Regions from separate parts of the Bradyrhizobium sp. USDA 4461 genome, predicted to be linked through region 3. Evidence: riboswitches for the same ligand, from Rfam matches in the RefSeq annotation. Region 3 holds a riboswitch; each other region holds the start of a gene.
What was found. A riboswitch is a leader RNA that binds a small molecule or an ion and turns the genes downstream of it on or off. The one in region 3 is predicted to bind glycine.
Positions count from the first base shown of each region.

Region 1: another riboswitch for glycine. It lies ahead of gcvT (glycine cleavage system aminomethyltransferase GcvT); the one in region 3 lies ahead of ACVINW_RS26465 (D-amino acid dehydrogenase).
Region 2: another riboswitch for glycine. It lies ahead of ACVINW_RS07265 (L-serine ammonia-lyase); the one in region 3 lies ahead of ACVINW_RS26465 (D-amino acid dehydrogenase).

Region 1 is NZ_JBSRXM010000001.1:5,547,331-5,557,759, forward strand. It holds gene recA (recombinase RecA) at 454-1,542, shown strand; gene ACVINW_RS25745 (hypothetical protein) at 1,798-2,040, shown strand; gene ACVINW_RS25750 (acyl-CoA thioesterase) at 2,078-2,509, opposite strand; gene gcvP (aminomethyl-transferring glycine dehydrogenase) at 2,646-5,519, opposite strand; gene gcvH (glycine cleavage system protein GcvH) at 5,676-6,041, opposite strand; gene gcvT (glycine cleavage system aminomethyltransferase GcvT) at 6,055-7,200, opposite strand; glycine riboswitch at 7,343-7,435, opposite strand; gene alaS (alanine--tRNA ligase) at 7,636-10,326, shown strand; gene ACVINW_RS25775 (cyclic nucleotide-gated ion channel) at 10,338-10,429, shown strand, end outside.
Region 2 is NZ_JBSRXM010000001.1:1,532,812-1,543,240, forward strand. It holds gene ACVINW_RS07260 (ABC transporter ATP-binding protein) at 1-454, opposite strand, end outside; glycine riboswitch at 1,144-1,230, shown strand; gene ACVINW_RS07265 (L-serine ammonia-lyase) at 1,420-2,793, shown strand; gene glyA (serine hydroxymethyltransferase) at 2,809-4,095, shown strand; gene ACVINW_RS07275 (carboxymuconolactone decarboxylase family protein) at 4,113-4,448, shown strand; gene gcvA (transcriptional regulator GcvA) at 4,674-5,687, shown strand; gene ACVINW_RS07285 (flavin reductase family protein) at 5,761-6,867, opposite strand; gene ACVINW_RS07290 (cupin domain-containing protein) at 6,926-7,327, opposite strand; gene ACVINW_RS07295 (pyridoxamine 5'-phosphate oxidase family protein) at 7,737-8,249, opposite strand; gene ACVINW_RS07300 (glutathione S-transferase family protein) at 8,669-9,337, opposite strand; gene ACVINW_RS07305 (MaoC/PaaZ C-terminal domain-containing protein) at 9,627-10,133, opposite strand; gene ACVINW_RS07310 (ABC transporter substrate-binding protein) at 10,218-10,429, opposite strand, start outside.
Region 3 is NZ_JBSRXM010000001.1:5,688,867-5,699,295, forward strand. It holds gene ACVINW_RS26450 (ABC transporter ATP-binding protein) at 1-851, opposite strand, end outside; gene ACVINW_RS26455 (ABC transporter permease) at 1,029-1,916, opposite strand; gene ACVINW_RS26460 (ABC transporter permease) at 1,920-2,864, opposite strand; gene ACVINW_RS26465 (D-amino acid dehydrogenase) at 3,024-4,385, opposite strand; glycine riboswitch at 4,455-4,570, opposite strand; glycine riboswitch at 4,574-4,680, opposite strand; gene ACVINW_RS26470 (M20/M25/M40 family metallo-hydrolase) at 4,766-5,896, opposite strand; gene ACVINW_RS26475 (ABC transporter substrate-binding protein) at 6,163-7,779, shown strand; gene ACVINW_RS26480 (hypothetical protein) at 7,841-8,119, opposite strand; gene ACVINW_RS26485 (PilZ domain-containing protein) at 8,401-8,688, shown strand; tRNA gene ACVINW_RS26490 (tRNA-Leu) at 8,763-8,849, opposite strand; gene ACVINW_RS26495 (twin-arginine translocation pathway signal) at 9,075-9,506, shown strand; gene ACVINW_RS26500 (FAD-dependent monooxygenase) at 9,548-10,429, opposite strand, start outside.

The DNA.
Region 1 (10,429 bases), 140 kb from region 3:
GGGCAGGAGTCCGACGACTAGCTACGGCCGGTGCGCAGGTTGTGACACGGGGGCGATGGCCACGAAAGGCGCTGGGCCGAAAGAGGCCGGACAATGTCTGTCAGAGGGAGCCGCCGCGTGCGGAGGCGCGATCTCGCGATCGCTTTCACGGCCAGAACAGATGGCGTCCCATGGAAAATGATGGGGCCAGAACATTTACTCTATCGCCTCAGTAGTCCTACCGAGAACATCAACCAAGCCTCGGTTTCCGTTCGCTTAATCCGCGCCAGGACACTTCGGAAATCAACCCCGGAGACAGTGCCTTGACGGCATCCGGCGTTTACGCGTCCGAAAGAACATATTGCGAACATAGAACAAACGTGGTACGAGGTTTCCTATCAACAACGCATTCCATTCGACCTCATCGCCCGTTTGTCCCGCTAGCGAATCCCCGCCATAAGGAGCACATCCCAAATGTCCGCCACCGCACTGCGTATCGTCGAAGGATCCTCCATGGACAAGTCCAAGGCCCTCTCAGCCGCGCTCTCCCAGATCGAGCGTCAGTTCGGCAAGGGCTCGGTGATGAAGCTCGGCAAGAACGACCGCTCGATGGATGTCGAGACGGTGTCCTCGGGGTCGCTCGGGCTCGATATCGCGCTTGGCGTCGGCGGCCTGCCGAAGGGGCGCATCGTCGAGATCTACGGGCCGGAATCCTCAGGGAAAACCACGCTGGCGCTGCACACGGTGGCGGAAGGCCAGAAGAAGGGCGGCATCTGCGCCTTCATTGACGCCGAACATGCGCTCGATCCGGTCTATGCGCGCAAGCTCGGCGTCAACATCGACGAGCTCCTGATCTCGCAGCCGGACACCGGCGAGCAGGCGCTGGAAATCTGCGACACGCTGGTGCGCTCCGGTGCGGTCGACGTGCTGGTGGTCGATTCAGTCGCGGCGCTGGTGCCGAAGGCCGAGCTCGAGGGTGAGATGGGCGACGCGCTGCCCGGCCTGCAGGCCCGCCTGATGAGCCAGGCGCTGCGCAAGCTCACCGCCTCGATCAACAAGTCGAACACGATGGTGATCTTCATCAACCAGATCCGCATGAAGATCGGCGTGATGTACGGTTCGCCCGAAACCACCACCGGCGGCAACGCGCTGAAGTTCTATGCCTCGGTCCGCCTCGACATCCGCCGCATCGGCGCGATCAAGGAGCGTGACGAGGTGGTCGGCAACACCACCCGCGTCAAGGTGGTGAAGAACAAGCTGGCGCCGCCCTTCAAGCAGGTCGAGTTCGACATCATGTACGGCGAGGGCGTCTCCAAGATGGGCGAGATCCTCGACCTCGGCGTCAAGGCCGGCCTCGTCGAGAAATCGGGTGCCTGGTTCTCCTATGACAGCCAGCGGCTCGGCCAGGGACGCGAGAATTCGAAGGCGTTCCTGCGCGCCAACCCCGATATCACCACCAAGATCGAAGCCGCGATCCGGCAGAATTCCGGCCTGATCTCCGAGCAGATCCTCGCCGGCACACCGGAGCGCGACGCCGACGGCGAGGAGCCGACGGAGGAGTAAGCTTTAAAGCTCCAAGATTTCGCTGCAAGCGGGCGCTGAGGACGTTGAGTTGCCGACGTCTTCGGCGCCTGTTTGGTTTTGGTGCCAGTGTTCAGTGAGTTGGATCGATGAAGCGTCTGATCTTCCATCCGGGCTCGATCTGAACCGCGCAGGTCTCGGCGAGACCAAGCCGGGTGTGCTTTCGAGTGAGCTGTACAGGGAACGCGGCGTGTTCGATTTTCAAGAAGCAGACCTGATGCTGGATGGACTCGCCTATTGTCGATCGCCGGTCCTCGCTGGATTCCGGCAGAGATCCAAGGAGCGGATGATTGGAAGGCCCACCGAGAAAGATCGCTGCACAGCCGGCTGTCGGTGACCGATTTCGGCCAGGAAGTGCTGGATGGCGAGCTGGACTTCAGCCAGTACAACTCGATCCATCGCTGGTGGGGTGGCACGGAGTTGACCAACGACCGGCTGTGGCGCTGGGACGCGAAGAGCCGCGCCTTGGTCACGCCGTAGGCTTGATCCGCGCGGCGCCGGCAGGCGTCACTCGTCCCTACGCCAGCGCCTTTTCCCGGCTGCCGATCAGCGCCCGCAAATCCTCCGTCACCGCGACCGACTGATGGGTCTTCTGGTCGGTGGCGACCCAGATGATCTCGCCGGTGGCGCGCAAATCATCGGAGCCCTTGGCGAAGATCGCGAGCGCAAGGTTGATCGAGGAGCGGCCGATCCTGGCGACGCGGACGCAGACCTCGATGTCCTCGTCGAAGCGGATCGGGGCCTTGTACTCGACCACCGATTTCACGGTGTGGAAGTCGACGCCGGTCCGCGCCACCTCGCCGAGATAGTCGTAGCCGAGCGCGCGGAAATACTCGGTGATCGCGGTGTCGAAATAGGTGAGGTAATGGGCGTTGAACACCACGGCCTGCGCGTCGACCTCGGAATAGCGGACGCGAAACGGGAAATGAAACCAGAAGTCCTCGCGCATGCTTCCTCCTGCCGCGGCGTTGCTCGCCGTCGTTCGCCCACGGACAAGCGCGCCTTATGAAAACCGGGCTGCAGGATGGGCAGAGCCAACGGAGCCGCGCCCGTTGGCTCTGCCCATCCTTGATCGTTGCCCGCGCTTACTCCGCCGCCTGCGCGTAATCCTCGACCGGCGGGCACGAGCACACCAGGTTGCGATCGCCGTAGACATTGTCGACGCGCCCGACCGGGCTCCAGTATTTGTCGGACCGCGACACGCCCGCGGGGAAGCAGCCCTCGGCGCGGGTGTAGGCCCGCTCCCACACATCGTCGGCGATGTCGTGCACGGTGTGCGGGGCGTGGCGCAGCGGCGAGGCGTCGATGGTCCAGCGGCCCTTCTCGACCTCCGCGATTTCGTTGCGGATCGCGATCATGGCATCGCAGAAGCGGTCGATCTCGAACTTGGATTCCGATTCGGTCGGTTCGATCATCAGCGTGCCCGCCACCGGGAAGCTCATGGTCGGCGCGTGGAAGCCGTAGTCGATCAGCCGCTTGGCGATGTCGTCCACCGTGACGCCGCTGCTCGTCTTCAGCCCGCGCGGGTCGACGATGCACTCATGGGCGACACGGCCGCGCTCGTTGCGATACAGCACCGGAAAGTGCGGCTGCAGCCGTGCGGCGATGTAATTGGCGTTGAGGATCGCGACCTCGGTGGCGCGGGTGAGACCTTCGCCGCCCATCATCAGGATGTAGATGTAGGAGATGGTCAGGATCGACGCCGAGCCGAACGGCGCGGCTGACACCGGGCCGATGGCGTGCGCATTTGCGCCGTCGGTTGCGGGATGACCCGGTAGATAGGGCGCGAGATGCGCCTTGACGCCGATCGGGCCCATGCCGGGGCCGCCGCCGCCATGCGGGATGCAGAAGGTCTTGTGCAGGTTGAGATGACTGACATCGGCGCCGTAATCGCCGGGCCGCGACAGCCCGACCTGCGCATTCATGTTGGCGCCGTCGAGATAAACCTGACCGCCATGCGCATGCACGATGTCGCAGATCTCGCGGATATGCTCCTCGAACACGCCGTGGGTCGACGGATAGGTGATCATCACGGCGGCGAGATTGGCCGAATGCTTCTCCGCCTTGGCGCGGAGGTCATTGACGTCGACGTCGCCGCGCGCGTCGCACGCCACCACCACGACATCCATGCCGACCATCGCGGCCGAGGCCGGATTGGTGCCGTGCGCGGAGGAGGGGATCAAGCACACCTTGCGGTGCGGCTCGCCGCGCGCGAGGTGATAGCCCCGGATCGCCAGCAACCCGGCATATTCGCCCTGCGCCCCGGAGTTCGGCTGCAACGACACCGCGTCATAGCCGGTGATGTCGCACAGCCACTGCTCCAGCCGCTTGAACAGCGCGTGATAGCCCTTGGCCTGATCCGCGGGCGCGAACGGATGCAGATTGCCGAACGCCGGCCAGGTCAGCGGGATCATCTCGGTGGTGGCGTTGAGCTTCATCGTGCACGAGCCAAGCGGGATCATCGCGCGGTCGAGCGCGAGGTCGCGATCGCTGAGCTTGCGCATGTAGCGCAGCAGTTCGGTCTCCGAGCGATGCGTGTTGAACACCGGGTGGGTGAGGAAGGCGCTGGTGCGCCGCAGCTCCTTCGGCAGCGCCTCGTGCGCCGCCGCTTCGATTTCGGCAAAGCTGAGCTTGCCGCCGAACACGCGCCACACCGCCTCGACGGTCTCCGGCGTCGTGGTCTCGTCGAGCGCGATGCCGAGCGTGGTCGTACCGATGCGCAGATTGATCCGCTCCGCCTGCGCGCGGGCGACGATCTCGATCTGCCTGGCACCGGCCTCGATCGTTACGGTGTCGAAGAACGCCTCGCTGGTCGGCGTAAAGCCGAGCTTGCGCAGGCCTGCGGCCAGCACGGTGGCGCGCCGATGCACGCCGCGAGCGATATGGGTCAGGCCCTCGGGGCCGTGATAGACCGCATACATCGAGGCGATCACGGCGAGCAGCACCTGCGCCGTGCAGATGTTGGAGGTCGCCTTCTCGCGGCGGATATGCTGCTCGCGGGTTTGCAGCGCCAGGCGATAGGCGGGTAGCCCGCGCGAATCCACTGACAGCCCGACGATGCGGCCGGGCAGCGAGCGCTTCAGCGTGTCGCGCACCGCCATGTAGGCGGCGTGCGGTCCGCCATAGCCCATCGGCACGCCGAACCGCTGCGCCGAGCCGATCGCGATGTCGGCGCCGAGCTCGCCGGGCGAGGTCAGCAGCGTCAGCGACAGCAGGTCGGCGGCGACGATCGCCAGCGCGCCCTTGGCGCGCAGCGATGCGATCGCAGGCCGGAGGTCGCGTACCGCGCCCGACGTTCCCGGATATTGCAACAGCGCGCCGAGCACGTCGGCCTTGTCGAGCTCGGTGAGGGGATCGCCGACGACCAGCGCCCAGCCCAAGGGGGCCGCGCGCGTGCGCATCACCGCGAGCGTCTGCGGATGCACCTCCTTGTCGACGAAGAACACCTTTGCTTTCACCTGCGAATGGCGCTCGGCGAGCGCCATCGCTTCAGCGGCGGCGGTCGCCTCGTCGAGCAGCGAGGCGTTGGCGACGTCGAGCCCGGTGAGGTCGCAGATCATGGTCTGGTAGTTGAACAGCGCTTCCAGCCGGCCCTGGCTGATCTCCGGCTGATACGGCGTATAGGCGGTGTACCAGGCCGGGTTCTCCAGGATGTTGCGCTGGATCACCGCCGGCAGGATGGTGCCGGAATAGCCCTGGCCGATCAGCGACGTGAACACCTGGTTCTGCGCGGCGAGCTCGCTCATATGCGCGAGCGCCTCGGTCTCGCTCAGCGCGCGGCCGAGATCGAGCGGCGCCTTCTGGCGGATCGACGCCGGCAGCGTCTCGTTCATCAGCGCTTGCAGGCTCGCGGCGCCCACCGTCTCCAGCATTGCGTTGACGTCGCGCGGTGACGGTCCGATGTGGCGGCGGACGAAATCGGTGACGGCTTCGTTGATCGGCTTGAAGGGCGCGTTCATGACGGGGTCCTCGTTGTCAGCCGTCATACCCCGCAAAAGCGGGGTATCCAGTACGCCGGGACAGCAGTGGTTAAGCTGAAGGGCCGCGGCGTACTGGGTCGCCCGATCAAGTCGGGCGATGACAGGGAGTGTGTGGTCGCAATCTGCTTCATTCTCTCAGGCGGTGTGCGCGGCGTAGGCGGCTTCATCCATCAGGCCGCCGAGCTCGCCCTTGTCTGATATCTTCAGCTTGAAGAACCAGGCCTTGCCGCCGGCATCCGAATTGACCAGCGCGGGATCGGCCGTGAGCGCCTCGTTGACCTCGACCACTTCGCCGGTGATCGGCGCATAGACGTCGGAGGCGGCCTTGACGGATTCGACGACGGCGGCGGCCTCGGCCTTTTTCAGGCTGCGGCCGATCTTGGGCAGTTCGACGAACACCACGTCGCCGAGCTGCGATTGCGCATAATCGGTAATCCCGATCGTGGCGACATCGCCCTCGATGCGGAGCCATTCGTGGTCGGACGTGTACAGCGTCGTCATGGGGATCGATCCTTCAGCGTTTGTAGGTATTGGGGATGAAGGGCGTTGCGGCGACTTTCAGCGGCAGCCGCTGGCCGCGCACTTCGGCGAAAACGGTGGTGCCGAGCGCGGAGAGGGCGGTCGGCAGATAGCCCATCGCAACCGGCGCATTGAGGCTCGGGCCGAAGCCGCCCGAGGTCACCTTGCCGATCTGCTCGGTCGAGCTGGCGTCGGCAAACAGCGCGGCGCCTTCGCGCACCGGCGCACGGCCATCGGGCCTTAAGCCGACGCGGCGGCGGGTGGCGCCATCAGCGAATTGCGCGAGGATCTTGTCGGCGCCGGGAAAGCCGCCGGCGCGGGCGCCGCCGCTGCGGCGGACCTTCTGCACCGACCATTCCAGCGCGCCTTCGACCGGCGTGGTGGTGGTGTCGATATCGTGACCGTAGAGGCAGAGCCCGGCTTCGAGCCGCAGGCTGTCGCGCGCGCCGAGCCCGATCGGCAGCACGTCGGGATTGTCGAGCAGCGCGGTGACCAGGGCTTCCGCCTTGTCCGCGGGTACTGAAATCTCAAAGCCGTCCTCGCCGGTGTAACCGGAGCGCGAGACGAAGCAGTCGATCTCGGCGACGCGGCGCGGGCCGGCGTCCATGAATTTCATCGAACTGACATCTAGACAAAGCTTTGCCAGTGCCGCTTCCGCTTTCGGCCCCTGCAGCGCGATCAGCGCGCGGTCGGCCAGCGACACGATCTCGCAGCTGTCGGAAAGATTCGCTCGCAGATGCGCCTCGTCCGCGTCCTTGCAGGCGGCGTTGACCACCAGGAATAGATGATCGCCGAAATTCGCCACCATCAAATCGTCGAGCAGGCCGCCGTCCTTGTTGGTGAATTGCGCGTAGCGCTGCCGTCCCGGCGCGATGCCGACGATGTCCTGCGGCACCAGTTTTTCCAGCGCGAGCGCCGCGTCTGCGATCTTGCCGGATTTGGCCTTCAGCACGAGCTGTCCCATGTGGGACACGTCGAACAGACCGGCGTCCTTGCGGGTGTGCAAATGCTCCCTCAGCACGCCGGCCGTGTATTGCACCGGCATGTCATAGCCGGCGAACGGCACCATCTTGGCGCCGCGCGCCAGATGCAGCGCGTGCAGCGGGGTCTGTTTCAGCGGGGAAGTTTCGCGCACAAGCATCACAGGGCCCTCGCGGTTCCCGCCGGGGACCTATTTCCCCTTGAGAAACCTGCAGAAAGCCCCATCTGTCGCTGTGCCTGAGAGTATTATCCCGTCGGCGGACGCAATCGGGGAGAACCCCAGCGCCTCTTTCCAGATGTCAGACGTCACGCGGTCCTTTTGCCTGAGAGTTTCCGGGGCGGTTGCTCCTTCGGCGCCGGCCCAGGACAGGGCCAGTCTCTCCCGACGTGACTACTTACAGGTAGGACCAAAACACGGCCCCGCCAAGGCTGTCAACGCACCCGGACGACTATCAACGGGCTTTGTGCTGTTGCGGCAAGCCCATGATCCGGCTGCACAGTTTCTGGACACCGCAGCTGGCAATGTCTAAAAGCGTTCGGCCGGAAAATGACGCCTTTTTGCGGCTGGCCGGCCCCTTTTTCCGATTGGATGAACATGAGCAGCGTCAACGACATCAGGTCGACATTTCTGAACTTCTTCAAGGCGAACGGCCACGAGATCGTGGCCTCGTCGCCGCTGGTGCCGCGCAACGACCCGACCCTGATGTTCACCAATGCCGGCATGGTGCAGTTCAAGAACGTCTTCACCGGCGTCGAGAAGCGCGGCTATCAGCGCGCCACGACGTCGCAGAAATGCGTGCGCGCCGGCGGCAAGCATAACGACCTCGACAATGTCGGCTACACCGCGCGCCATCTCACCTTCTTCGAGATGCTCGGCAACTTCTCGTTCGGCGACTACTTCAAGGAGCGCGCGATCGAGCTCGCCTGGAATCTGATCACCAGGGATTTCGGGCTGAAGAAGGACAAGCTGCTGGTCACGGTCTACCACACCGACGACGAGGCGGCCGGCTACTGGAAGAAGATCGCGGGCTTCTCGGACGACCGCATCATCCGCATCCCGACCTCGGACAATTTCTGGGCGATGGGCGATACCGGTCCCTGCGGTCCGTGCTCCGAGATCTTCATCGATCGCGGCGAGCACATCTGGGGCGGACCTCCGGGTAGCCCCGAGGAGGACGGCGATCGCTTCCTCGAGTTCTGGAATCTGGTGTTCATGCAATACGAGCAGGTGACGAAGGAGGAGCGCGTGGCGCTGCCGCGCCCCTCGATCGACACCGGCATGGGCCTCGAGCGCATGGCCTGCATCCTGCAGGGCGTCGAGAGCGTGTTCGAGACCGATCTGTTCCGCCATCTGATCGACGCAGCCTCGTCGGCGCTCGGCCATGAGCCGAACGCGCAGAACGTCGCGTCGTATCGCGTCATCGCCGACCATCTGCGCTCGTCGGCGTTCCTGATCGCCGACGGCGTGCTGCCGTCGAATGAGGGCCGCGGCTACGTGCTGCGCCGGATCATGCGCCGTGCGATGCGCCACGCGCAGCTCCTGGGCGCGAGCGAGCCGCTGATGCATCGCCTGGTCTGGGCGCTGGTCCGCGAGATGGGCCAGGCCTATCCGGACCTGGTGCGCGCGGAAAAGCTGATCGAGGAGACGCTGCAGCTCGAAGAGACCCGATTTCGCAAGACGCTGGTGCGCGGACTGTCGATCCTCGACGAGAAGAGCGCCGGCCTGAAGAAGGGCGACATGTTCGACGGCGACACCGCGTTCACGCTGTACGATACCTATGGTTTCCCGCTCGACCTGACGCAGGACGCGCTGAAGTCGCGCGGCATCAGCGTCGACCAGGCGGCGTTCACCGACGCGATGGAGCGCCAGCGCGAGAAGGCGCGCGCCTCCTGGGCCGGCTCCGGCGAGGCGGCGACCGAGACCATCTGGTTCCCGCTGCGCGAGAAGCTCGGCGCTACCGAATTCCTCGGCTATGAGACCGAGAGCGCGGAAGGCGTGGTGACGGCGCTGGTCAAGGACGGTGCCGAGGTCGATGGCCTCAAGGCCGGCGAGAGCGGCGCGATCGTGCTGAACCAGACCCCGTTCTATGCGGAGTCCGGCGGTCAGGTCGGCGACATCGGCGTGCTCACCGGCGAGGGCGTCAAGTTCCGCGTCACCGACATGCAGAAGAAGGCCGGCGATCTGTTCGTGCATGTCGGCACGGTGGAGCAGGGCACGCTGAAGGCCGGCACCGCGCTGCAGCTCGAGGTCGACCACGCGCGCCGCTCGGCGATCCGCGCCAACCATTCGGCGACCCATCTGTTGCATGAGGCGCTGCGCCAGGTGCTCGGCGATCACATCGCCCAGCGCGGCTCGCTGGTCGCGCCCGATCGCCTGCGCTTCGATTTCGTGCATCCGAAGCCGATCACGCCGGAAGAGCTCGCCTGCGTCGAGGACATCGCCAACGAGGTCGTGCTCGAGAATGACGAGGTGACGACCCGCGTGATGGCCGTCGACGACGCCCGCGAGGCCGGTGCGCGCGCGCTGTTTGGCGAGAAATACGGCGATGAAGTCCGCGTCGTCTCGATGGGCAAGAGCGCCCGCGAGCACGGTCAGAACGCGCTCGGCTGGTCGGTCGAGCTCTGCGGCGGCACCCATGTCCGCCGCACCGGCGACATCGGCCTGATCTCGGTGACCAGCGAGAGCGCGGTCGCCTCCGGCGTGCGCCGCATCGAGGCGCTGACCGGACGTCACGCGCGCAAGCACGCCAACGACACCATGGCGCTGGCGAAGAGCGCGGCGGCCGAGCTGCGCACCTCGATCGAGGACGTCCCGGCGCGCATCACGGCCCTGATGGAAGAGCGCAAGAAGCTCGAGCGCGACCTGTCGGATGCCAGGAAGAAGCTCGCGATGGGCGGCGGTAGCGGTGCGTCGAACGGCGCGGCGTCCGGTGTCCGCGAGGTCGGCAACGTCAAGCTGCTGGCGCGTGCGGTCGAGGGCGTCGAGACCAAGGATCTGAAGAGCCTGGTCGACGACGGCAAAAAGCAAATCGGCTCGGGCGTCGTCGCGATCGTCGGCGTCACCGAGGACGGCAAGGCCGGCATCGTGGTCGGCGTCACCGCCGACTTGACCTCGCGCTTCAACGCGGTCGAGCTGGTCCGCAAGGGCTCCGAGGTGCTCGGCGGCAAGGGCGGCGGCGGCCGGCCCGACATGGCGCAGGCCGGCGGTCCCGACGGCGCCAAGGCCGATGCCGCGCTGTCGGCGATCGAACAGGCCATGACTCAACAGGCATCGGCCGGCGCCTGACGGAGAGGCTGATCGTGGCGACGGCTCCGCTCAAGCCTACGATCAGCGATCCCCGGCTGCGCGACCGTCTTTACGAGTTGCTTGAACGCGATGACCTGCCGCA
Region 2 (10,429 bases), 4.2 Mb from region 3:
CCAGCTCGACGCGCTTCTGGGTGCCGAACGGAAGTCCCGAGACGACGGTGTGGGCGACGTCCTCGAGATCGAGATAGCCGAGGATGTCGTGCACCTTCTTGTTCATGTCGTTCTCGCCGCGGCGGACCCAGGCGAGACGCAGCGAGTCGCTGACGATGTCGCTCGAGGTGCGGGCATGCGCGCCGACGCGGACGTTGTCGATCACGGACAGGTTGGGAAACAATGCGACGTTCTGGAAGGTGCGGCCGATGCCGATCTCGGCGATCCGGTGCGGCGGCCGCGACAGGATGCTCTTGCCTTCCATCAGGATGTCGCCGGACGACGGCTGGTAGAGCCGCGACAGGCAATTGAACAGCGTCGTCTTGCCGGCGCCGTTCGGCCCGATCAGACCGAGGATCTGTCCATGACGCATGTCGAACGACACGCCATTGAGCGCAATAACGCCGCCGAACATGACGCTGACGTCCTGGATCACGAGAAATGAGGAGCGTGATTGGTCTGCTGATCGGGACACTTCTTCTTTCCCGACTTCGGCGATGCCATCTCGACTATTCAACTCGAACACACGACTCCCCTATCGATCTTGATGCGACATATCATCAGTAGTTTCGTGAAGCGGCGGCGAAGGGTCGCGTCAGCTTGGAAAGCGTTTGCCGAACTGAACCAAACGCTCTGCAGCCATGCGCCGCATTGCCCGGAGCAAACGAACCGGACTTCCGCGACTGCCAAATCGAAGCAGCGTCACGGAGCACGCGGGGCAGACATCGCAAATCATGATCATTGGCAGCCGCACACGACGTTTCAACGCTTTTCAGATCTGCAGGTCATTGAGCAGCCTGCTAGTTCAATTCTTCGGGTCTATCTGATTGCCAACGAGGACCGGGACTCGCATCGAAGTCCGGACGAAAACCATCGTGCGCAACATCGCCGCCCGCTTGACGTGTTGCTTCACCGATGAGAGGCTCGGCAAACTAAGTATTTGCCTACGGGGAACGCAAACGAACAGTATTCGACCAAGCGGTGAACCGTTTTCACGCACGACAGAACGGCCCGCCCTTGCTCGATCCAGGCGACTGCGATACAGCCCACTTGGCAGCTATTTTCCCATCATCAGTGTTTGGAGCTATACGGTAGTAACTAAGTTTATCTGACCACGGGAGAGGCCGGGTACCCGGCGCCGAAGGAGCAACCGCCCCGGAAACTCTCAGGCAAAAGGACCGTGTCGGATCTACATCTGGAAAGTGATGCGGTCAGCATCCGCCGAAGGGATAACACTCTCAGGCCAAAAAGACAGATGGGGCGCTTCAAACAGCTCAATCGATTTGAATCGATGGCTAGAGGTGCTCCATGTCGATGTCTGCGTTAAAAACATCAATAACCACCCTACTCGAGCGGGCTGCGCAACGCGGCAAGCAAACCATGTTGCCCATTGGGTTGGGCGACTTGTTCAAAGTTGGGATCGGTCCGTCTTCCTCACATACAATCGGACCGATGAAGATCGCGTCCTCTTTCGTGAGAGGCCTAGGCGCAGAGCGGCAACAAAGGACCAGCAGAATAGCCGTTACCGCCTTCGGATCGCTTGCCTGGACTGGCAAAGGCCATCGAACGGACGTTGCGGTCTTGCTGGGGCTCTCCGGACACTTGCCGGACCAGTTGGAGCCGGATGAGACCGACTCGATCTTGGCTGAGATACGATCGAGTGGCAGCATTGTTCTTCCCAATGATACCGCAATCGAATTCGTCGAAGCACGCGACCTCGTCTTTGACAAGCAAACGGTCTACGACCGTCATCCCAATGCGCTGTTGCTGCAAGCCTTCGATAAAGGCCGCGAAATCATCGCGTCAGAGGTCTGGTACTCCGTCGGAGGGGGATTTATCGAGCGCGACGGAGACAGCGGCGCATCAAAGGTGCAGACCTTTGCATTCGGCTTCGATTATCGGTCGGCGGATGAGCTCCTGGCGATATGCCGCGCCAATGTCTGCGCCATAGCTGACGTTGCGTTCATCAACGAATTGGCACGCCGGGACGAGCCTTCCACCGTTCAGCTGCTCGACACCCTAATCCAGGTGATGATGGCGTGTGTCGACCGAGGCCTCGATCGGGATGGCGAGCTGCCCGGCAGTTTGAAGGTCCCGCGGCGCGCAAAGAAGCTCTTTCAGAGACTTCGCTCTGCTGCGCTGGCTAACCAACACTCCCCAAGCGAAGCGTTCGAGTACGTGTCCGCCTTTGCCATTGCCGTGAATGAGGAGAACGCTTCCGGTGGTCGGGTCGTCACGGCACCGACGAATGGCGCCGCCGGCGTGTTACCCGCCGTTCTCAGATACTACCGTGACTTCTGCGACGGATCCGATGTGGATGGCATGCGCACATTCCTTCTCACTGCGACCGCGATCGGCAGCATCATCAAGCACAACGCTTCCATCTCAGGTGCGGAGGTTGGTTGTCAGGGCGAGGTCGGCTCCGCCGCCGCGATGGCGGCTGCAGGACTCGCCGCCGCCCTCGGTGGCACCAACGAACAGATCGAAAATGCCGCTGAAATTGCAATGGAGCATCATCTCGGCATGACCTGCGACCCGGTCGCGGGGCTCGTTCAGATCCCGTGCATCGAACGCAACGCATTCGGCGCAATCAAGTCGATCAATGCAGCATTGCTGGCTCTCGCCGGCGATGGCACCCACAAGGTGTCGCTTGATCATGTCATCGAGACGATGCGCCAGACCGGAGCCGACATGCACGACAAGTACAGAGAGACATCTCGAGGCGGCCTCGCCGTTAACGTCCCCGAGTGCTGAACAAAGGAAGAAGCCATGGATAATGTCTTGGAAATGACGCGACGGGGTTTCGGTGATCCCGTGTTCGCGTCCATCGATCGAGAGCTGCATCGTCAGCAGAGTCAAATCGAGCTGATTGCATCCGAAAATATCGTGTCAGAAGCGGTCCTCGCAGCTCAGGGATCCGTGCTAACCAACAAGTATGCTGAAGGATATCCCGCACGCCGGTACTATGGAGGCTGCGAGTTTGTTGACGAAGTCGAGCTCCTTGCGATTGAACGGGCGAAGGCACTTTTCGGCGCAGGATTTGCCAACGTGCAACCTCACTCCGGAGCACAAGCAAACCTTGCTGCATTCCTGGCGCTTCTGGAGCCCGGGGACACCTTCATGGGCCTTTCTCTAGCGCATGGAGGTCATCTTACGCACGGTGCCGCCGTCACGATCTCAGGCAAGTGGTTTCGGGCGATCCCCTACGGGGTACGCGAGACGGACCACCTGATCGATATGGATGAAGTCCGCAGCCTGGCGCATCAACATCGGCCAAAGCTAATTGTTGCGGGCGGTTCGGCCTATCCTCGTGAGATTGACTTCGCACAGTTTCGGACGATCGCCGACGAAATTGGCGCGAAACTGATGGTCGATATGGCTCACGTTGCTGGACTTGTTGCTGCCAATTCCTATCCGAGCCCGGTTCCCCATGCGCATGTCGTGACTTCGACGACGCATAAGACATTGCGCGGACCACGCGGCGGGCTCATTCTGACCAACGACGAGGACCTCGCGAAGAAGCTGAATTCGGCAGTCTTTCCAGGATCCCAAGGCGGTCCACTGATGCACGTCATAGCCGCAAAAGCCGTGGCGTTCGGAGAGGCGCTTCAGCCGTCGTTCACGGCGTATGCGAAGCAAACGATTGCCAACGCGCGGGTCCTTGCCGCCTCGCTCGCCGAGGGCGGTCTCGCGATCGTTTCCGGCGGCACCGACAGCCATGTCGTTCTGGTCGACCTGCGCCCGCTTGGAGTGACGGGCAAGGCCGCCGAACTGGCGCTTGGCCATGTCGGCTTGACTTGCAACAAAAATGGAATCCCTTTTGATCCACAAAAGCCGGCTATCACCTCGGGTATCCGATTGGGCTCGCCCGCCGTCACCACGCGGGGTTTCAAGGAAAGGGAGTTCCGGGAAATCGGATCATTGATCCTGAAAACCCTAAAGATTGCCGCGAGAGATCCGCTGGGCTTGGTCGGAGAGACGTCGATTGCCAAACGTGTGCGCGAACTCAGTCAGGCATTTCCAATTTATCCGCATGCAGCTCAACCGCCGGTCTGATGAAGGAGAACGGTACAATGGACGCGAAAAAGTTATCAGAAGAGCTCCGCGACCAGGCGACAACTCTTTACAAGGCTGCGCCGCAGGTCATGCAGGCTTTCCAGAGTGTCATGCTTGCCGCCAACAAGAACGGCGTTCTGCCTGCCAAAATCAAGGAGCTCATGGCCGTCGCCATTTCGATCAGTGTGAAATGCGAGGGTTGCATCGTCTTCCACGTGCAGAGCGCAATCAAGCACGGCGCGACTAGGGAAGAGCTTGTCGAAGCAATCGCCGTCTCGGTCGAAATGGGCGGCGGCCCCGCTACGGTTTATGCGGGCAAGGCGCTTGCAGCTTTCGATGAACTGAAGTCATAGCGTCTCGGCTGCAAAAGCGGGACACGAGCAACTACGCTTTGCCTGGTCAGCGGGAAGACCGCGGAAAATGAGCGGCGGCGCCGACCGGCCGTTCGACCCTCGGGCAGATCATGATCGCTTACCGTAAAATACCAATTGCCGGGGCCGGGATGCCTGCGTAATCTTCAGCGGGAGTAAGGGCATACCGTATGATCTGAAGTCATTGACAAGACGACCGGAGCCAGCATGACATCTTCGCACATACCGCCACTGCAGTTGCTGCGCGGGTTCGAAGCTGCGGCTCGTCATCTCAGCTTTACCCGCGCTGCGGCGGAGCTTCACATTACCCATGGAGCGATCAGCCATCAGATCAGGGCGCTTGAAGCGCAACTGCGCACGAAGCTGTTTCAGCGACAAGGTAGGCAGATGGTGCTGACCGAGCGCGGGCAGGTACTTGTTACCCAAATCCGCCAAGGACTCCGATTACTAGAACGCGCGTTCGAAGGAAGCGCGCAACGTGCCCGATCGGATGTTCTGACCATCAGCCTGCTGCCGGCATTTGCATCGCGATGGCTGATCCCCCGAATTGGTTCGTTCCACACTCATCACCCTGGCATTCAATTGGCACTTCGGACAACAACCGAACTTGCCAACCTCGCGTCAGACGGCGTCGATCTGGCGATCCGCTATGGTCCAGGAGGCTGGCCGGGCGTGCAACAAGAGAGATTGATCGGCGAGCTCGTTTTTCCTGTCTGCAGCCCGAATTACCGGGACGGAGACTACCCCAGATCCCTGCCCGAGCTAGCGCAGGCAGACCTCTTGCTCAATCCACACCAACCCTGGGAAGCGTGGTTCAACGCCGCTGGCGCGGATATACGGGAACCTCATCATGGTACATCGTACACCGACGCCGCTCTTCTGCTCGAGGCTGCAGCGGAAGGGCATGGCATCGCGCTTGCCAGGGGCACCTTGGTTGCCGACGATCTTCGCTCGGGACGCCTGGTCCGCCTCTTCGATTGCGCGATATCGGATGAGTACTCTTATTTTATGGTATGGCGTGCGGAAAGCCGAAAATTGAAGAGTATCGCGATCTTCCGAGACTGGATGTTGGGACAGCTCAGGCCCAGTGACGAAGATGAAAGCAAGACCAGAGTCGCCTTCAGCAATGAATCTTCCCGTGATGTATCGCGGCGGCCAAAGCATCGCGCGCGCACAGCCAAGAGAGCTAATATCTCGCAGACGGCGACTTCTCACCGCTAGAAATCGGCTCACTTCGCCACTGTAAGCATTTCGTCGCGCGCCTTTACACGCTTCGTCAGCACCCCGAGATGAATTAGAGCTCAATTTCGAGGTCGGTAAGAGGAATGCATGAGCACAGAAGTTGCTCTTTGCTCGACGTTTCTGCGTGGGTCTTGCGGATAGGCATCACCTCACCAGCAGCGACTTTCTGGGCACATGTACCGCACGCACCCGTTCGACACGAGTACGGCACGTCCAGGCCGACCGTTTCCGCCAAGTCGAGCAAAGTGCCCTGCTCCTTCGTCCAGATTGCGGTTATCCCGGAGCGCGTGAACCGAACGTAGCAAGCTGTCGGTGCGTCAATAGCATTTCCTTCCGGCACAATCGGCCGCGGAATACAGGCCTCTCCGAGCCGTTGAATCTGTATCGAGTTTACGCCACGCATATTCGAGGCTAGCTCGGTTTCCGCCCAATTGGCGAACTCCGTCGGCCCGCAGACAAAAACATCACTCCCTTGATCAGAAAGCGCGTCCGCTATGAGGGAAGCACTCATAGGTCCGCAAAGATCGAAATCCCGTCCTTGCCGATCGTCTGCGAGCGGTTCAAGGAAGCAGCTCCGCCAATGGCTATTGCTAAGCTCCGACCTGAGCGACTCAACTTTGGTCTTCAGGCCGAACGTATTCGAATTGATGGTGGAGTAGAAAAAGCTGGCGCGGTGACGCGGCGCCCGGACGGCGAGCTCTTCCGCAACTGCCGCAATGAACGATTCACCTATACCCGAAGCGACAACGACGATGGGACGATCCAGACGCTCAGGTACCTGGAAGCTTCCTGTAGGTCCGTCAGCCCGCACCACGCCCCCACGATCCACTTGGTGGTACCAGTAGTCCGGCGCGTATGTATCTGGCACGGTCGGCCGGCCATCATGAGCGATCGTAATTCGATAGCTCTTCGGCTTGGCCGAGAAAGCTGACAAAAGGTATTCTCGCTCCCCGATTCCGGGGACGTCAACGACAAGCTGCTGGCCGCTGCGAAACGGCGCGAGCGCCGTGTCATCCTCGGCGGCGAAGTAAATCGAAAGAATGTTCGGAGTTTCCTCGACCTTACGAATGATTTTGTAGTTGCGTTTGGTCATGCGCCAACGTGAGGCTTTCCGGCGAAGACTTTCTGCGGCTTCCTTAGAGGCACCTTCGCTGCTCATGCAGCGAAAGCCCCCTCCAGACTGATCGTTCCTGACTCAGCCGGTAGCGGTGAGGCCGCTACTTCGCCTCAGTCTTGGCTTCGACACCGAACCCGGCTGTGTTACCGAACACGTTCGGCTTTCTGTACACCGCAAGCAGAATGCAGCCCTCATCGCTTCGCGTCTCGTGGTATGAGCCGGGCTGGCGCCATACATACTCTCCGGCGCGACAAATGCCGTCGTGATCGTAGAATGACCCTTCGAGCACAAAGCTTTGCTCGAGCTCCGGGTGCTGGTGAAACGGTAGCCGCGCGCCAGGTTCCCACTTGAGGAGACAAGTCAGCTCTCCAGCCTCGGGCCGCTCGTAAAGCACCTTGATCTGAATGCCCTCGAATTGAGACGGCTTCCAATCGATCGTTCCCGGCTTGACATACACTGATCCGCCAATCGTTGGTTCTTTGGTCTCGAATCGGGAGTTCATTGAGTTCTCCTTATCTTGTTTCCATTTTCGGTCGCTGGCGAGAAGAGCGGCGGCGTGCCGCGCAGAAGCCTGACTGCGAACTACAACTCATCGCGCGGTATTGCCAACGAACAATACTGATCGTTGCGATGAAGCATTTTCACATTTGTATGCGCAGAACTCGCAAGGTCATGATGGTTTGAAGTCAGCGCCAAGCTGCTTCAGCCAACGCGCTCTAACAACCGATTGGCCGACTTCAGCGCTCCGTGGTCTATCTGACAGAGTTACCTTTGAGATCTGGGGCATGTCGTGGTGCACGCCTAGAATCCGTAGAGCGTAGATCCTTGCAGATCGACACTCCCGCTACAAGCAAAGGCGTCCCAACAGCGTCTTTGAGCGCTGAGTGCCTGACCACGGATTCGTATCCAATCTACCGTTCGGGAAAATGCTTACCGCAATTGAAATCCCATGCTTCGACGTGCACGACAATAGCGCGCTCCGCCTTGGCGCCATAGTCCGGTACCTCAACACGAGCAAGTAGCATCCTGTCGTCCTCAACGACGACACCGCGCCCCCAGACCTTCAATCGACGGCGTTGTCGGTAGTCGACTATGAAGATGAACAGCCGATTGTTTTCCGACAGATTCCCAACCGTTATGTACTGTTGATTACCCGAGTAATCTGCGAATGCCAGTGTCGTTGGCCCCAAAACTCGAAGGAAGCCTTTGGGGCCGCCGCGATGTTGGACGTGCGGCCATCCATCTCGGTTCGCGGTCCCCAACAAAAAACTGTCGCATTCCGATATGAAGGAGCCACTGCGCTCGTCGAGAACCCTGTTCTCCGACTTTGTCTCCAGGGACGCGCAGAACTCCCGAGAGCCTCTCCTTGACTGCGCGGCCTTAACAGAATCGGTGAACGTCAACATCGTGAAAGCGCGAACCATGCGTGATATCCACCGAGGCATTTCTATACAGTTTTAACGAGCCACCTCTACAGCAAGGCTATCGCATTCGCGACAGTGCGCGCCATCGAACACGCCTCGCCTTTTCTGTTACTAGCGCTAACACGTCCAGACGCGGTGACTTCGACTGCAGGATCGTGTGAGTAGTTCTCGTTTGTTGCCTATTGCCGAATGAGGCTATGACCAGACTACCGCAACGACGATCGTTCATTGAATCGATCTGAATGAGGTGACGTGGGTGTTCTCTCCCTAGACTTCCCGGCGGCAACATTTGCCGCCGGGGCTCTTTTGCGTCCGTCTTGTCCGCAGTTCAGCGCAATTCGATGCCTGGCCCAACCAGGCAAGACATAAGTTTCCAGGCAGGCGTCCGTGAGCCTAGCGCACCACGCAGGGCTATACGCTCAGTACAGGCTAATTCTCTCGCGCTGAAACACTCGTTGAACGGCCGCGCGCCTCGTGACTCGTTCAGCGAGCTCAGTCCATCCGGGAAAGGAATTGCGCATGTCGAGCCCTATTCGACTTCCCCATCGGTAAAATACCAGTAGATAAGCATCAGCGATGGAATAGCTCTCGGGCACGGCCCACTCCCTACCGTCAGTCAAGATCGACTCAATGTAGGAGTACTGGTCGCGAACACTGTCCACGCCCTTGGCTTTCAACGGCCCGAATGCCTCCTGGTCAGAAACGAAGCGCAACGGACGCCAGATCTGCGCATATGCTGTAGCGTGCACGCTGCTGGACAGGTAGTTCATCCATTCCAGGCAACGCGCCTCGCTCGCTGGTGTCCGAGGCATCAGGCAGGCGTCCGGATTGGACCGCGCCAAATAGAACAATATGGCCGGCACTTCAGTGAGCACGTCAGGACTACCCGCAATCTGCCCGGGGACTCCACCAAGCACCGGCACTCGCGCCTTCGGATTTACCGCCCTCCACTTCGCTGTGGCCGTCATTTCCCCCTCATGCTCTCCGGCTGCTGACACCAGTTCTAGCTCGTAGGGCTGACCAATCTCCTCGAGCGCAATGTGAGCCGCGAGCGAACAGCTACCAGGCGAGTAGTAAAGTTTAAGCATGATAGGCTCTCTATCTTTTTCATCTCTGGGGCAGCTACCTAGCGATCCTTGTTTCGAGGACTGAAGGCATCGACGAAGTCCGAAGGACAAGTGATGACCGTTGTTCGAAGGAGGTTCCATTGCCATCTGACAACCTGAACTGATTGTCTCCAAGCACCAAATGACTGCGGATAATCCTCATACGCCTAGGCAAAACGGAGATTGCAACCAGACTAGCTGGGCCACTCCTGTCCACTGGTATCGTCGAGGCGAATGATCACTGGATGGCAGCGCACGCCGATCCAGACGGTCAGGAAGCGGGCGGAGCGGGCGGTGAACGTTTCAACAAGGTCTTGAGCACCATCGAGAACACGAGGGCCTTGTCCTCATCGAACAGCTCACACCTCGGATAGAGTGTTCCCCGATCGAGCTTGCTTTTCGACGGTTCCAGTCGCTCGACAGTCAAGACACCGCGCAGCCTCTGCCCTGCTCTGACCGGAGCGATCCATCGCAGGTCATCCACACCTGGAGAACCTAGGCACGACGCTCGATTGAGAATGCGATCGACGTAGAGGCGCATGAACAGCCCAGCAGTATGCCAGCCACTTGCAATAATGCCCCGATACGGAGAATGCCTGGCCCGTTCCTCATCAGTGTGAAAGGACTGAGGGTCAAATTGACTTGCGAAGTCTGCGATGTCTCTTTCGGACACCGATATCCAACCGAGCTCGATGACCTGCCCGACCCGAAAGCTTTCGTAGGTCAACAGTTGGTCAATGACCTGGCCTTCATTAGAAGATTGGAGATCGACCCGCATTTGAAATCTCGGTTTACGGCTAGTGCGATGCTATCTGGCGCTCGGGGGCGAGCAACATTCAGCTCGCCCCTCTTCAGCCCGATCTTATTGTACTGGAGGCAACGGCAGTCCGTTGACGATGGAAGTCGCCATCTGTCTAGGCCAGATAGTGTTCAATGAGCCCTTCTGCCACTGGTCAATTGAAACCGGGCACCTTTCATTCTGCCCGACCGCATCAAACTTGAGACCCCAGCCATTGGGATAAGTTCCGAGCGGAATATCTCGCGACATTGCTGCGTGACGAATGCTCTCGGCGG
Region 3 (10,429 bases):
CTGAGCTCGTTGGCTTCCAGCACCACCGGCTCTTTCGTGTCGGGGCGTGGCGCGCGCGGCACGAGGCTCGGCACCGAGGACAGGAGGTTGCGGGTGTACTCCATCTTCGGCGTGCGCAGCACCTCCTGCAGCGGGCCGGCCTCGACCAGCCTTCCGTGGCGCATCACCGCGACGCGGTCGGCGATCTCCGCCACCACGCCCATGTCGTGGGTGATGAACAGAACAGCGGTGCCGTGATCGCGTTGCAGGTCGCGGATCAGCGTGAGGATCTGCTTCTGGGTAGTAACGTCAAGTGCCGTGGTCGGCTCGTCGGCGATCAGGAGCTTCGGTTCCAGAACCAGCGCCATCGCGATCATGATGCGCTGGCGCTGGCCGCCGGAGAGGCGGTGAGGGTAGGAGGAGAAGATGCGCTGCACGTCTGGCAGCCGCACATGCTCCATCATTGCCAAAATCTTCTGGCGCCGCGCGCGGGCGTCGAGATCGGTATGAGCGCGCAGCACCTCGTCGATCTGGCGTCCGACCGGCACGACAGGATTGAGCGCGGTCATCGGCTCCTGGAAGATCATCGCCATCCGCGTGGCGCGCAACTGGCGCAGCCGCCGGTCGGTGGCGGTCAGCAGCTCCTCGCCGACCAGTTTGACGCTGCCGCCCGACGGCACCAGCGTGCCCTTCTGCAACAGGCCCATCGTGGTCAGGGAGGTCACCGACTTGCCCGAGCCGCTTTCGCCGACCAGGCACAGCGTCTCGCCCTCGTGCACCCTTAGCGAGAGGTCGTCGATGATACGGTGCGCATCGGCCTTGCGGCCGAGGCCGACGACGAGGTTGTTGATGTCGAGGACGACGTTGGTCATGTCAGGCTCTCTTGGCGCGGCTGTGAGGAGCGAAGCAACGGGAACTATCCAATGTCATTCCGGGATGGTGCGCCAGCACCAGACCCGGAATCTCGAGATTCCCCGATGCGCACTGCGCATCTGAGGTTCGATGCTTCGCATCGCCCCGCAATGACGGCTTCAGAAGCGCTGAAGCCGTCACTTGCCCTCACGCTGCTTCATGCGGGGATCGAGCGCGTCGCGGGCGGCGTCGCCGATCAGATTGATGCTGAGAATGGCGATCGAGAGCAGCAGTCCCGGCCAGAAGATCAGCGACGGCTTGACCTGGAAGAAGGCGCGGCCCTCGGCCATGATGTTGCCCCAGGTCGGCGTTTCCGGCGAGATGCCGGCGCCGAGGAACGACAGGATCGCCTCGGTCAGGATCGCGGATGCGCAGACATAGGTGCCTTGCACGATCAGCGGCGCGATCGTGTTCGGCATCAGATGCCGCCACATGATCTTGGGCAGGCTGGAGCCGAGCGAGATCGCGGCCTCGACATAGGGCTCCTCGCGTGCGGTCAGCACCACCGAGCGCACCAGCCGCGCCACCCGCGGGATCTCGGGGATGGTGATCGCGACCATCACGGTCCAGATGCTGGCGCCGGACAGCGACACCACGGCGATCGCAAGCAGGATGGCGGGAATCGCCATCAGGCCGTCCATCACGCGCATCATCACCGCATCGACCCAGCGGAAGAAGCCGGCGACCAGGCCGATCACGAGCCCGATGGCGATCGAGCAGACGGCGGCGCCGAGCCCGATCACCAGCGAGATCCGCGCGCCGTAGATGACGCGCGACAACAGGTCGCGTCCATAGGCGTCGGTGCCGAGCAGATATTGCGCGCTCGACGGCTTCAGTCGCTGCGACGGCGTCAGCAAGAGTGGATCATGCGGCGCAAGGAGCGGCGCGAAGATCGCCATCAGGATGATGAGGGCAAGACAGATCGTCGCAACCGCGATGATCGGCGTCGAGGTCAGGAAGCCGAACTTGACGCGGAACGGCCGGGTGACGGGAATCGAGGCTTCGGGAAGGGTTTCGATCGCCATTGCTCAGTACCGGATACGAGGATCGAGCAGGGTGTAGGCGACGTCGATCAAGAGATTGACTGCGACATAGATGCCCGACGTCAACAAGATCATCGCCTGGATCACCGGATAGTCGCGCGCCAGCACCGCGTCGACGGTGAGGCGGCCGATGCCGGGCAGGTTGAACACGCTTTCGGTGACGACGACGCCGGAGATCAAGAGCGCGAAGCCGGAGCCGATCACGGTGATGACCGGGACCGCGGCGTTGCGCAGCGCATGGCGCAGCAGCACGCCGGTCTCGCCGATGCCCTTGGCGCGCGCGGTGCGGACGTAGTCCTCACCCAACACGTCAAGCATCGAGGCCCGCGTCATGCGCGCGATCAGCGCGACATAGATGAAGGAGAGGGTGCAGGTCGGCAGGATGATGCGTTCGAAGAACGGACCGAAGCCGGCCGAGATGCTCTTGAAGCCCTGCACCGGGACCCAGCGGAACGGGTAGATCGCAAACACCTGGATCAGCACATAGCCGATCACGAACACCGGCACCGAGAAGCCGAGCACCGACAGCCCCATCACGCAGCGGTCGATCCAGGTGCCGTGCTTCCATGCCGCAATGACGCCGAGCGGCACTGCGACCAGGATCGAGAGGATGATGGTGGCGAGCGCGACCGAGATCGACGGTTCGAGGCGCGGGCCGATCATCTCGAGGATCGGCTTGTTCGAGATCAGCGAGACGCCGAGGTCGCCATGCAGCAGCTTCGCGACCCAGGTGTAGAACTGGATGTAGATCGGCTCGTTGAGACCGAGCGAGGTCCGGATGCGTTCAAGCTGTTCCGGCGTCGCATTGTCGCCGGCGAGGATGGCGGCGGGGTCGCCCGGCGTCAGCCGCAGCAGCAGGAACACGAACAGGGCCACCACGCCCATCACGGGAATGGCGGCGAGGATGCGGCGAAGCAGATATCCGAGCAAATTGGATCCGTTGGGTTGTGGTCGATGAAGTCCCCAGCGGGACCGTTGCACACCGGACCGTAGCACAGATGGTAGCAAACACAGGGTAGAAGTTGAGCAAGTCCCGTGCCATCGGTGCTGCGGTTTTTGCGGTGCAGCTAGTCGGTCCTGCTGGTGTGATTAGTCCTCCGATGACGTGCGAAGCAGTCCACTGGAAGGTGGATTGATTTCAGCCTTGCGAGCATTGGCAGGTACATCGTCGAGCCCGCGACCGAACGCCGGCGCCATCGGCGGCGTATCGAGATCGCGCCAGTCGTCGATCGCGCCTGCGACCATCTGCGCGGTCGCGGCGGATAGCGTCCAGCCGAGATGACCGTGGCCGGTGTTGTAGAACACGCCTGGAATCCGGCCGGCGCGCACCACCGGCATCATGTTCGGCATCATCGGACGCAGCCCCGCCCACGGCACGACTTTGGATGTATCGACCCCGGGGAAATGATGGCGCACCCAATCCACCAGCGGCTGGATGCGGTCGGCCCTGATATCGCGGTTGAAGCCGTTGAACTCGGCGGTGCCGGCAATGCGGAAGCGGTCGGCGCCGAGCCTGCTGGTGACGATCTTGGCGGCTTCGTCGAGCAGACTGACGGTCGGCGCGGCGTCCCGGCTTTGCGGCGCATCGAGCTGCACCGTGATCGAATAGCCCTTCACCGGATAGACGTTGACGCGGTCGTTGAGTAAGCCCGCGAAGCGGCGGCTCGCCACGCCCGCGCAAATCACGAGGCCGTCGGCCTGCAATTCGTGCCGCGTCGCGGGCTCGGCATCGTGCGACGCGGTTTCGTTCCAGCCGATGCGGAAGCCGTCGTCGCCGCGCGCGACCGTGTCGACGTCGGCCTCATGGATGAAGCTCGCGCCGCGCCGCGCACAAGCCTCGGCGAGGCCGCGCGTGAACTTGTGGATATCGCCGGTGGCGTCGGACGGCGTGAAGAAGCCACCATAGCAGGCGGTTTGCAGCGCGGGTTCGATGCTGCGGATCTCGTCCGGTGTCACCGGCCGGCGGTCGAGCCCGCCTTGCTGCAGCAAGGTGTTGACCCGCAGGCCTGCCTCGAAGCCGGCCTTGTCGTGATAGACGTGCAGGATGCCGCGGCGTTCGAGATCGAAGGCGATGTTCTCGCGCTCGGCGATCGAGAACAGATGCTTGCGCGCTTCGATGGCGAGCCGCGTGGTCTCGATGGTGTTGCTGCGATAGCGCGCGATGCCACCGACGAACTCGCCGATCCAGGAATATTTGTGCCAGCTCGGCTTCGGGTTCATCAAGAGCGGCGCGTCGCTTCTCAGCATCCAGCGCAGCCCCTTGAGAATGGTCGCCGCGCTGTTCCAGACTTCGGCGTTGCTGGCGGACAACTGTCCGCCATTGGCGAATGAGGTTTCCATCGCGGCGTAGCGATGCCTGTCGAGCACAGTCACCTTGTAGCCGCGTTCGAGCAGGGCATAGGCCGTCGTCACGCCGGTGATGCCGGCGCCAATGATCGCAATGTGAGGCATGATGGTCTTCAGGCTCCCGTGTTGTTAGAGTCGCCGAACCACCGGTGAAACCGGGTGTTTCGACGCCCCATCTGTCACGGTACCTGAGAGCTTGATCCGCACCGGGCCGGGGCCCGGACGCGAACTATCCCCTTCGGTGGACGTCACGGCCCTTGATCTGCGGCCATGTCCGTCTCTCTCCAGATCGTCCTGACGATACAGTCCTTTTGCCTGAGAGTTTCCGGGGCGGTTGCTCCATCGGCGCCGAAGCTGACAACACGAATGTTGTCGCCTCGATCTCTCCCGCATCGTCGCGTTGGACGGCCGGACCGTAGGCGAAGCCTTAAAATTGGACAAGGCTAAATTTCGATCCGGCAGTGCCAACGTGTTGTGCAGTGCAATCAGTCCAGCGTCGCCAGCAGCGCCGCCATCAGGCGGCCGCGCTCGGCCAGGCTGTCGACCTCGATATGCTCGTTGAGCGTATGTGCATCGGCGCCGCGAACGCCGAGACCATCGAGCGTGGGGATGCCCATCGCACCGGTGAAGTTGCCGTCCGATCCACCGCCGGCGCTGCCGTGCGGAAGATCGAGGCCCATCCCGGCCGCAAGGCCCTTTGCCTTTTCGTATAGAGCCATGGTGCCGGCATCCGGCTCCCACACCGGGCGCGTGACGCCGCGCGTCACCTTGAAGGTTACGTCGTTGGCGGTGCCGGACAGCGCCAGCATGCGTTCGACGCCGCGATCGAGATCGGCCTGCCGCTTGGCCATGCTGAGCGCTTCGCCGGTGCAGGTCGTGGCGACGCAATTGACCCACTGGCCGCCATGCACGATGCCGACCGAGAAGGTGCAGTCCTCGGTGGTCATGCCGTCGATGGCGATGATTTGACGGGCCATTTCGCGGATCGCGGAGCGGCCGGAGGACAGCGTCGCGCCGGCATGGCTCGGCTTGCCGGTGGCTTCCAGATTGAAGCGCGCGATCGCGTAGCGGCCGGTGACGACACCGTTGTTCGGCCGGCCGGGCTCCGGCACCAGCACATATTTGTTGCGCGCGGCTTCCGCCTCGATGATGTCGCGCGTCGACGGTGTGCCGACCTCTTCATCGGGTGTGAACAGCACGGTGATCGGCAACGGCGTCGTGAAGGACGCGCGGGCCAATTGCCTGATGGCCTCGATCGACAGATAGTTGCCGCCCTTCATGTCGAAGATGCCGGGCCCGAAGCATTTGTTGCCTTCGCGGCGCCATTTGAGCTTCTCAATGGTGCCGACCGGGTGCACGGTGTCGAGATGGCCTGATATCAGGATGCCGGGCTGACCCTGCTTCGGATGCGGAAAGCGGGCGCGGACGCAGCCGGCAAAGCCCTGGCGTCCGGCGATGCGTTCGATCGTCGCACCCATGACCGCCATCTCGCGCGCGGCGAGATCGAGCATGCGCTCGACCGCAGCCGCGTCCCAGGTCGGGCTCTCGCATTCCACCCAGCTGCGCAGGCCCTGCAGCATCGCTTCGGAGTCAAAGGGGAGATTGGCGGGGTTCATCGTTGTTCTCTCTTGTTGTTCTGACGGCGCCGGCATCGCGCGGCGCTCACGAAAATCTCCGCCGACGATTTTGTAAAGCCAAAATCCGGCCCGCGGCCTCATTCGTTTGTGTACGTCCGATCCGGATCGAAACCGATTGACGCGCTTGGCGCTTGGTGCAAGTCTCGATTTCACAAGCCATACAGCATGTTAGTTCGCCTAAATAACGGACCGCATGCATAACGAATAAGCCGGCTTTGACCAGTTACACGTCAGGAGAGATTTGCATGTTCCCTATCTCGCGTTGGAAACGCCGCACGCTCGCGGCTGCGTTGTCGGCGCTTGCGCTGTCATTCGCACCGCAGGAATTGTCGTTTGCGCCGCAGGCGATGGCCGCGGACAAGACCATCACCGCGGTGATGCATTCGGACCTGCGCGTCATCGATCCGATTCTAACCACAGCCTATATCACGCGCGACCACGGCTACATGATCTACGACACGCTGCTGGCGACGGATGCCAACTTCAAGATCCAGCCGCAGATGGCGGACTGGAAGGTCTCCGACAAGCTCACCTACACGTTCACGCTGCGCGACGGCCTGAAGTGGCACGATGGAGCGCCGGTGACGGCCGAAGACTGCGTCGCTTCGCTGAAGCGCTGGGCCAAGGTCGACGGCATGGGCCAGAAGCTGATGGACTTCACGGCGAGCATCGAAGCCACCGACGCAAAGACGATCACGCTGAAGCTGAAGGAACCCTACGGCCTCGTGCTGGAGTCGATCGGCAAGCCGTCGTCGCGCGTCGCGTTCATGATGCCGAAGCGGCTGGCCGAAACGCCGCCGGACAAGCCGATTCCGGAGCAGATCGGTTCGGGCCCTTTCAAGTTCGTGCAGGCTGAATTCCAGCCGGGCGTGAAGGCGGTCTACGTCAAGAACAAGGATTACGTGCCGCGTAAGGAGCCGGCAAGCTGGACCGCGGGCGGCAAGGTGGTGAAGGTCGACCGCGTCGAGTGGGTCACGATGGCCGACGCCCAGACCGCGATGAATGCGCTGCAGTCCGGCGATATTGATTTCCTGGAGAACCCGTCGCTTGACACGCTATCGGTCCTGGAAGCCGACAAGGACATCAAGATCGATACGCTGAACAAGGCCGGTTTCCAGACGCTGGGCCGCATGAACTTCCTCTACCCGCCCTTCGACAACATCAAGGTTCGCCAGGCGGCACTGTTGGCGATCAACCAGAAGCAGGTGCTCGACGCGCTGATCGGCAATCCCAAATATTACAAGACCTGCGTCGCGTTCTTCATCTGTGATACTCCGTTCGCGACCGATGTCGGCGGCGAGACGTTGTTGAAGGGCGGCGACATGGCGGCGGCCAAGAAGGCGCTCGCCGAGTCGGGCTATGACGGCACGCCCGTCGTCATCATGGCGCCCGGCGACGTCACCACGCTCAAGGCGCAGCCGATTGTCGTCGCCCAGCAGCTGCGCGACGCCGGCTTCAAAGTCGACCTGCAAGCGACCGACTGGCAGACTGTCGTGACCCGCCGCGCCAGCCAGAAGCCGCCGAAGGAGGGCGGCTGGAACATGTTCTTCACCAACTGGGTCAGCGCCGACGTCTCCAACCCGATCGCCAATCTCTCGATTGGCGGGCAGGGCAAGAATGGCGGCTGGTTCGGCTGGGCCGAGGACGCCAAGATCGAGAAGCTGAAGGATGCCTTCGTTCGCGCGTCTTCGCTCGACGAGCAGAAGAAGATCGCGGCCGATATTCAGAAGGAAGCCTACGAGCAGGTCATCTACATTCCGCTCGGCCAGTATCAGGGACCGAGCGCCTGGCGGAAGTCGCTGACCGGCGTGCTCGACGGCCCGGCAACGCCGATCTTCTGGAACATCGACAAGTCCGAGTAAGCCTCGGCTCGACGCAAAACAAATGGCCGGGGCTCGTCCCGGCCATTTTTCTTTGCGACAGCTAATTGGCGTGGCCTGATCTCACGCCGCTCGGACTGGACAAGCTGGTGAGCTGCGTCTGCCCGGTGCCGGCGCCGTTGATCCAGACTGCGGCCCCCGCGGCAAGTGCCAGCAATCCGTACACCATGATCACGCCGCGAATCCATCGCCGGTAGATCGCGCGCTCGTCGGGCGTTGCGTCACGGAATTGCTGTACATTGAGCCCGTTGCTGCAATGGGCCGCGTCGTCACCGTGTTCGAGATTGGAGGCGCCATGATCGCGCGCCTTTGCAATCGCCATCGCCGATCTCCGGGCAAAATTGATGTCGAAATGCCGCGGCCACGACATGCGCGGCCGGAATTTCCAATGCGCGAAGGCTACACCCCGTGGCGATCGCGGCGTGTGAACCCCGCCACAATCGGACAACACGATGAGGTGATGCGAGCATCGCAATACCGCATGTGCCTGCGCAGGCGGTTTGGCCACAGCATTGGCATGCCAGCTCTGCTGGACGCGCCTTAAGGTTCTCGTCAGTATTGCGCCGTAACGTGACAGTCTGTGTACGTACCCCCGACCGGTTCATGGCCGACGACCCCACCAGGCCCGCACCAGCCAACGCGCACCAGCCAATGCCAACCGACGAGCGGCGTGCCGGCTCGCGTCGCCGCGTCCTCAAGTCGGGGGCGATCGAATTCGGCAGCGAGGCGATCCCCTGCACGGTCCGCAATCTCTCGCCTCAAGGTGCTTGCATCGAGGTCAACTCGCCGCTGTGGTTTCCCGATCGCTTCGTCCTCGCCATCGACGGCGAGCGCCACAGCTGCCGGGTGATGTGGAAGAAGGAGCGGCGGATCGGACTGGGGTTTGATTGATGCTGGCGGGCAGCCATCGCTGACGAAGAAGTTGCCGGGCTTGCCAAGCCGCAGCTCGCGAAGCGAGCGAAGGCTGGTGCGGGCGGTGGGACTCGAACCCACACGACGTTGCCATCGAGGGATTTTAAGTCCCTTGCGTCTACCAGTTCCGCCACGTCCGCGTTGCGCCAGGCGCGCGGATTTCTAGCGCGTTTGGGCGCGGAGTGGAATTGTCATTATCCGGTGCTAACAGGTGAGCTTTCAAAGGCTTAAGCTTGCGGCCTGCGATTCCATTTGCGTCGGCCGCGCCGCATTGGGATAAGCAGCGCGCCGCCGCGATTGAGCCTCAATCCGGACACCGGTGGCTGCTTTAGGCAATCTCAACACTGTCCGACTAAGAAAGCCGAATGTCCGTTCGTTTCCCAAGCCGCCCAAATCCGTTGCGCGCGGCAGCCATCGTTACGCTGCTCGTCTCGGCCGCGGCGGTTTCCGGCTGCGCGCAGATCGGCGACAATGTGCCGTCGGCATTTGCCGATCCCGCCAAATACGAACTGTATGACTGCAAGCAGCTCGAGGCCGAGCGCACGGGCCTCAAGTCCCGTGCGACGGAGCAGGAAAGGCTGATGGCCAAGGCGGAGACCGGCGTCGGCGGTACCGTGGTCTCGGAGATGGTCTATCGCAACGAGCTGATCTCGATCCACTCCCAGCAGAAGCTTGCGGAAGAGGCCTGGCGCAAGGGCAAGTGCCACGAAGCCCCGCCGGACACCCCGCCGGCCGCGCCCGTAGCCCCCACGCCGGCGCCGAAGGGCCCTCGCGCACCGCGCGGCCTCGTCCACTGAGATCGGCGCTTCGGGCGCGTTGGCGCGCAGGGCACGATCGCTCAGGCGCGCCAGTCGTAGATCCAGTCCTGCCGCGCCAGCATGCGCTCCGGTCCGATGGCGCGGATCGCGAGATCGCGCGCGATCGCCGCGGCTCCGCTCAAATGATAGATGCGGCCCTGCTGCCGAGCCATGCGCTGCACCCTCGCCACGCGCGCGCGCCGCATCTGCGCGTAGCGCTTCAGCGCGGCGGAAATATTTCCGGTGTTCTCACCGGTGCTGTCGCTCAGCGCCTTGGCGAGCACGGCGGCATCCTCGATCGCCATGCCGGCGCCTTGGGCGGCAAACGGCAACATGGCATGCGCGGCGTCGCCGAGCAGCGTCACCGCGCCTTCGCTCCAGCGGCCGATATGGGGCAGGGTGAACAGCGCCCATTTGCGCCAGCCGTCGACTGCGCCGATCAGCATCCGCGCCGTGGCGGGCCAGCGCGCAGTGGCGAACGCGCGCTTGATCTCGTTGATGTCGCCGGGCGCACTCCAGCCCGGCCGGTTCCAGGTGCCGGACACGATCGCGACCACATTGATCTGGCGTCCGGCCGAGATCGGATAGGCGACGAGATGGGCGTCCGGCCCCATCCACAGCTGCACGCGCGGCGCGGTGTATTCACGCGGCAGGGCGGTTGCGTCCAGCGTGCCGCGCCAGGCGATCAGGCCGGAGAATTGCGGTTGTACATCCGGAAACAAATGTCCGCGCACCGACGACCAGATGCCGTCGGCGCCGATCAGCGCGACGGCCAATTCCTCCTGCCGTGAATTGCCGCGGCGCTGCATGACCGTCAGGCCCTTGGCGTGCTTGGTCACGTCCTCGAACTGGCAGCCGAGCCGCAGCTCGATATCGGGATGGTCGTTGACGGCGGCCTGCAACGCGGCCTGCAAATCGGCGCG